2 linked regions of the Posidoniimonas polymericola genome follow. The protein of the gene in region 1 interacts with the protein of each later gene in a pairwise test. Links are inferred from orthologs where the notes say so. Each region holds a gene or a part of one and is shown in the gene's direction. Other genes may lie near its edges.

Region 1 (3,113 bases):
CTCCCCGTCGCCAGCTTGGGCGTGCCTGGCTCGCCCGTGTCCGACGGTGCACCGAAATGGCTTCCAAAGACAATTCTACGAATTCAGATAACGCGGAGAGCGATATGGCAAGTGGCGCCAACGGCGGCAGCGGCGACGTGTTTGACGTCCGCAGGGTCCGCAAGCTCGTCGAGTTGATGGACGAGCATGATCTGGCCGAGATCGTGCTGCAGCAGGGCGAGCAAAAGATGAAGCTGCGTCGCGGCCCGGATCCGACGGCGGTGACCGGCGTGCCGATGCAGGGGTACGCCCCCGTGGCCGCGGCAGCGCCAGGCCCCGCTGCGGCCGCGCCCGCCGGGCCGGCCCCAGCGGCAGAGCCGGCGGCCAGCGGCCCGGTGATCAAGAGCCCAATGGTCGGCACGTTCTACTCGTCTTCGAACCCGGAGTCGCCCCCCTTCGTGAAGGTGGGAGACCAGGTCGGCCCCGAGTCGATCGTCTGCATCGTCGAGGCGATGAAGGTCTTCAACGAAATCCCGGCCGAGTGCTCGGGCAAGATCACCGCCGTGCTCGTCGAAGACGGCGCCTCGGTGGAGTTCGGCCAGCCGATCTTCCAACTGGAAGGCTGAGCCAACGCCGCCGCGATCTCCGCCACCGCCCCCCGCCACCCTCTGACGCCCCGCCGACTCTGCCTGATGTACGAACGCATACTGATCGCTAACCGAGGAGAGATTGCCCTGCGGGTGATCCGGGCCTGCCGGGAGCTGGGCATCGGCACGGTGGCCGTCTACAGCGAGGCCGACCGCGGCGCCCACTACCTCGACCTTGCCGACGAGGCTTACTGCATCGGCCCCGCCAAGGCGGCCGACAGCTACCTCAAGATCGCCAGCATTATCAGCGCCGCCGAGGTGGGCAACGTCCAGGCGATCCATCCGGGCTACGGCTTCCTGGCGGAGAACGCACACTTCAACGAGGTCTGCCGGAGCTGCAAGATCGACTTCATCGGGCCCTCGCCCGAGGCGATGGCCCAGCTCGGCGACAAGAACTCCGCCCGCTCGATCGCCCGCGCGGCCGGCGTGCCGGTGGTGCCCGGCAGTGACGGGCTGATCAACAGCGAAGAGGAGGCCCTCCGCTTCGCCCACGAGGTCGGCTTCCCGGTGCTGATCAAGGCGGTCGCCGGCGGCGGCGGCAAGGGCATGCGGGTCGCGTCGAACGACCTCGCCCTCAAGTCGTCGCTGCAGCAGGCCCAGGCCGAGGCCGAGGCCGCCTTCGGCAACGGCGCGGTGTACCTCGAGAAGTACGTCCAGCACCCGCGGCACGTCGAGGTGCAGGTGCTGGCCGACGGCCACGGCAACGCGGTGCACCTGTGGGAACGCGACTGCTCCGTGCAGCGCCGCCACCAGAAGCTGATTGAAGAGAGCCCCAGCACGAGCGTCTCGGCCGAGACCCGCGCCGAGATGGGCGAGGCCGCCAAGCGGCTCATCCTGCAGGCCGGCTACCAGAACGCCGCCACCGTCGAGTTCATTGTGGACTCCGAGGGCAAGTACTACTTCATCGAGGTTAATGCCCGCATCCAGGTCGAGCACCCCGTCACCGAGATGGTGACCGGCATCGACCTGATCAAGGCGCAGATCGCGATCGCCTCGGGCGAGCCGCTGCCGTTCACCCAGGACGACATCAAGAGCAGCGGCCACGCCATCGAGTGCCGGATCAACGCCGAGGACCCGGCCCGCAACTTCCAGCCGTCGCCCGGCAGGATCGAGCGGCTGATTGTGCCCGGCGGCTTCGGGGTGCGGTTCGACTCGCACGCCCACAGCGGCTACGTCGTGCCGCCGTACTACGACTCGATGATCGGCAAGCTGATCGTGCACCAGCCGACCCGCGAAGAGGCGATCGCGTGCATGCTGCGGGCCCTCGCCGAGCTGCGGGTCGACGGCATCAAGACCGTCGCGCCGCTGCACCAGGAGATCCTCAGCCACTCGGCGTTTGCCGAGGGCCGGATCGACACCACGTTCGTCGAACGGACCTTCATGGCGGGGTAGCGGCCGTCCGCCCGGCGGGCCGCGGCCAAGGGGTTTGCCCGCCACGGCCGCGCGGCGGCCCCGTTGGCTTCCGACCATTAACGGCCCGCCCAGGCGACGCTAGAATACGGTCTCTGAAGCCCCTCCGTCTCATTCCCCCCTACGCCGGCGCCCGGCCGCCGGACCAGCCCCAACCACCCACACCATGTCCGAAAAGATCGAAAACACGCTGAGTCGCCCCGAACCCCTTGAGCACGGCTTCAAGAAGGCCGCGATCCTGTTCGCCGGCGGGCCCGCTCCCGCCGCCAACGCGGTGATCTCGGCCGCGGCGGTCTCGTTCTTGCGTAACGGCATCGAGGTGGTGGGCGTCAAGCACGGGTACTCGAGCCTGATCGAGTTCTCCGAGGACAAGCCGCTGGTCGAGGGCACGGACTACGTGATGATCGATCACCCGATGCTCAGCCGAACCCGCAGCAAGCCCGGCATTATGATCGGTACCGCCCGGGCGAACCCCGGCAAGCTGGTCTCGAGCCAGGAGCACCTGCAGGACCCCGAACGCGTGGCCCCGCTGAAGAACGTGTACGAGGGGCTGCTGTCGCTGGGCGTGGACGCGTTGGTATCGATCGGTGGCGACGACACGCTGAAGACCGCCAACAAGTTCAAGCTGTACCAGGACACGCTGCCGGAGGGCTCGCCCCGCATCCCGGTGGTGCACCTACCCAAGACGATCGACAACGACTACCGCGGCATCGACTTCACGTTCGGCTACTTCACCGCGGTCGACTTCATCGCCCGCGAGGTCCGCAACCTGCTTGCCGACGCCGAGGCGAACCGGAACTATTTCCTGGTCGAGTCGATGGGCCGCAGCGCCGGCTGGCTGGCGTACGGCGTGGCGATTGCCGGCGAGGCGAGCCTGGTAGTGAGCGTCGAGGACATCCGCGGCAAGTTCCGCGCAAAAGAAGAGTTCACCGACGCCGACGGCAACACGCACTCGCGCGACGTGATGAACATGAACGAGGTCATCCGCCGCATCGTGGCGACCATGACCACCCGCGAGCGCGAGGGCAAGAAATACGGCGTGATCGTCATCGCCGAAGGCCTGGCCGAGCTGCTCCC
Region 2 (3,121 bases), on another replicon or contig:
CAGATGACCGAGGACGAGAGCGCCCGCGTGATCCTGGAAGACTGGCCCAAGCTCGCCAGCGGGGCCCTCGACGGCAAGACCCCCGAGGAGGCCGCCGCGGACCCCGGCATGCAGAAGCAGCTGGCGGCCGCCGTGCTGACCTTCGAGCAGGGCGCCCAGGCGCTCCGCAACGCAGAGGTGTTCGAGCAGCTGCGGGAGAAGCTCGGCCTGCCGGACATGGGGCCGATCAACGCGGACGAGGTCGACGTCGACCAGCTGCCGCTGGGGCGTGTGCCGCGGCTGGACCTCGCCAAGGTCGACGACGACGACCTCCAGAAGCTGTACCAGCGGGCCGTGATCTCCAACGCGACCCCGGCGCTCGGGCCGCTCGCGACCGAAGTCGTCGGCCGCCCCTCGTTGGAAGGGCGCATCAGTTTCGAGGAGGCCTACCGCCGGATGGTCACCCTGCAGACGACCGCCGAAGAATCGCTCAAACGCCTGGAGCAGGCCAAGGAGTGGACCCGCAGCAGGGGCGAGTCGACCGCGCGGTGGGAGCTGCTTGAACTCGAGATGTACATCGTCGAGGGCGAGTCGGGCCGGGCCAACGCGACCCTCGCCCGCCTCCGCGACGAGCACATGAACGAGCCGGGTGTCGCCGAGCACCTGTACCAGTTGTTCTACGAGCTGGGGGCGATCCCGCCCGAGGGCGGCGCGCCGATGGGTGGTGGGCCGATGCCCGCCGAGGAGGCCCCGCCGAGCGGCGGCATCTGGACGCCCGACGCCGACCAGCCAGCCGCCGGCAAGCAGAAGTTGTGGACTCCCTCGTAGCCCCGTCTCCGGCCTGACACGATGCCTACACAGACCGACGCCGCGATGATGGCCCTGGCCGTCCGACTCGCCGCCCGCGGCGAGGGAGCGGTGGAGCCCAATCCGATGGTCGGGTGCGTTCTTGCCCACGGCGACCAGGTGGTCGGCAAGGGGTGGCACCAGCAGTTCGGCGGACCCCACGCCGAGGTCAATGCGTTGGCCGCCGCCGGCGAGCGCGCCGCCGGGGCCACCGCCTACGTCACGCTCGAGCCGTGCTGCCACACCGGCAAGACGCCCCCCTGCACCGGGGCGCTCATCGCCGCCGGGGTTGCGCGGGTGGTGTTCGCCGTTCGTGATCCCTTTCCCCAGGTCAACGGCGGCGGCCTGCAGCAACTTACCGAAGCCGGCATCGAGTGCCACACCGGCGTCGGCGAGGAGGACGCGCGGCGGCTGCTCGCGCCGTACCTTAAGCTCACTCAGGCGGGCCGCCCGTGGGTCATCGCCAAGTGGGCCATGACCCTCGACGGCAAGCTCGCCACGTCGACCGGCAGCAGCCAGTGGATCAGCTCGCCCGAGTCGCGCGAGATCGTCCACCAGCTCCGTGGCCGGGTCGACGCGATCATCGTGGGGGCCGGCACCGCCCGCGACGATGACCCGCTGCTGACCGCGCGGCCCGCCGGCCCGCGGACCGCCGCCCGGGTCGTGCTGGGCGAGGTGGCGCCCGGCAGTCAGCTCGCCAGGACCATCGACCAGGCCCCGGTGATCAGCGTGGTGCCGAGCCAGGTCGCGCGCCACCGGGCGGCCGACGGAGTCGAGGTCCTCGCGCTGGGTGGCCGCAACCACACCGAACGGCTGGCGTCGTTGCTCGACGAGCTGGGCGCGCGTCGGATGACCAATGTGCTGATCGAGGGTGGCGCCAGGGGCCTTGGCGCCGCGTTCGACGGCGGACTGATCGACGAGGTCCACGCGTTCGTCGCCCCCAAGCTGTGCGGAGGCGCCGACGCGCCGAGCCCGATCGGCGGCCACGGACTGGCCGACATGACCAAGGCCCTCGCGCTCAGCGATGTGGCGTTCGACACGCCGGGCGGCGATGTCTACGTCCGCGGGCGGGTGGCCCGAGCTTAGCGCTCCAGCCGCAGCGTGGCCCAGCAGCTGGGGTCCTCGTCGGTCGGGAACTCGCGGCCGTTGGCGAAGGTCTGCACGCCGAGCTCGCGGTCGATCACCTCGTAGTGGAAGCCGAGCTGGTCGTGCTGGTCGGGGTCGTAACCGCCGAGGGCGCCCGCCGGGATGAACACCATCAGGTGATAGCCGTCTTCCTTGACGCGGCCGATCGCCTGCAGCTCGCGCGGCCGGACCGGGCGGGCGTTCTCCCGGGCGCGGTTGATCAGCAGCTGGTCGGCGGCCGCCTCGGCGGCGCCGCGGCCGCCGCCGGCCGACAGGAAGCCAAACCGGTGGCAGTACTTGCTCGCCCGGTGGATGTTGTGCGTGGCGCGGGTGTCGATCCAGACCTGCAGCCCATCGGACTCGTCGAGCCGCGACTCGCGGCACCACACCGCCTGACGCTTGCCGGTCACCGTGACGGTCAGCGCGAGGCCCTCGGGCGCCCAGGCCATCCGCACGTCGGCGAAGCGCCGCTCGGAGCTCGGCGTGCCGCGGTCGAGCGAGGCCAGGTCCGGCAGGCGGCAGGACTCGTCGAGCACCACGCCGGCCTGCGACCAGATCGGCGTGTGCCGCTTGATCGGCGCGGCAAACTGGAACAAGAAACGGGGCGCCAGCAGCGTGTTGAGTTCGTTCCCGGGGGCGGGCATCGGCGGCGCCTTGAGTGACTCGGTTGATGAAGGGTGGGTTTTGTCCGCTGTCGCATGGGGCCGGAGCACGCCGAAAGCGGCGGCGGACGCCCGTGCAACGCGTTTTAAGCTGTTATAGCAGGTTTTCTGCGTCCGTCGGAGGGACCCGGAGAGAGACAGTCCCCAGGGGTTTAGTCCGTTTTATCGCGCGGAGGGGACAAAACCCCCGCCGCGGTTTCTCCTTGATCGGGTCGCAGCCGACCCCCACTGCCCATCCCGCTGCTAGCGTCGGGCAGCCCGACCGCCACGAGCGGTCGCGGCGCCCGATCCCGGCGCCCAGTTCTGCTGCTCGGTCCCGAGGCGCCTATCCGCCCGCCTGGATCTCGGGGCAACCCTCCATTGGACCACGGTAGGTGGGATTTCGCCACTCAAAAGTCGCCAGATTCGAGCAGCGAATGTCGAGCAGAATCGAAGCCCGCCTCCCAAGCGAGGGAGTACCGAAGCAGCGTGTTCCTGTACCGCAGCGGCCGCTGATAGTATCCCTGGCT

What was found.
Region 2: the proteins of accC (region 1) and ribD interact in binary tests that used the Escherichia coli proteins (3 or more experiments, as listed by UniProt). The link is inferred for Posidoniimonas polymericola from one-to-one orthologs.

Annotation. Positions count from the first base shown.
Region 1 is NZ_SJPO01000014.1:27,708-30,820, reverse strand. Bases 45-2,844 are described here. They hold accC (acetyl-CoA carboxylase biotin carboxylase subunit), read left to right. Parts: upstream 45-671; coding sequence 672-2,018; downstream 2,019-2,844. Other genes in these bases: Pla123a_RS22220 (6-phosphofructokinase), read left to right, coding at 2,203-2,844; accB (acetyl-CoA carboxylase biotin carboxyl carrier protein), read left to right, coding at 105-605. In the rest of the region: more of Pla123a_RS22220, read left to right, coding at 2,845-3,113. UniProt on the Escherichia coli protein: This protein is a component of the acetyl coenzyme A carboxylase complex; first, biotin carboxylase catalyzes the carboxylation of the carrier protein and then the transcarboxylase transfers the carboxyl group to form malonyl-CoA.
Region 2 is NZ_SJPO01000001.1:140,210-143,330, forward strand. The notes cover bases 62-2,869. They hold ribD (bifunctional diaminohydroxyphosphoribosylaminopyrimidine deaminase/5-amino-6-(5-phosphoribosylamino)uracil reductase RibD), read left to right. Parts: upstream 62-828; coding sequence 829-1,911; downstream 1,912-2,869. Other genes in these bases: Pla123a_RS00600 (tetratricopeptide repeat protein), read left to right, coding at 62-807; Pla123a_RS00610 (hypothetical protein), read right to left, coding at 1,908-2,594. In the rest of the region: more of Pla123a_RS00600, read left to right, coding at 1-61. UniProt on the Escherichia coli protein: Converts 2,5-diamino-6-(ribosylamino)-4(3h)-pyrimidinone 5'-phosphate into 5-amino-6-(ribosylamino)-2,4(1h,3h)-pyrimidinedione 5'-phosphate.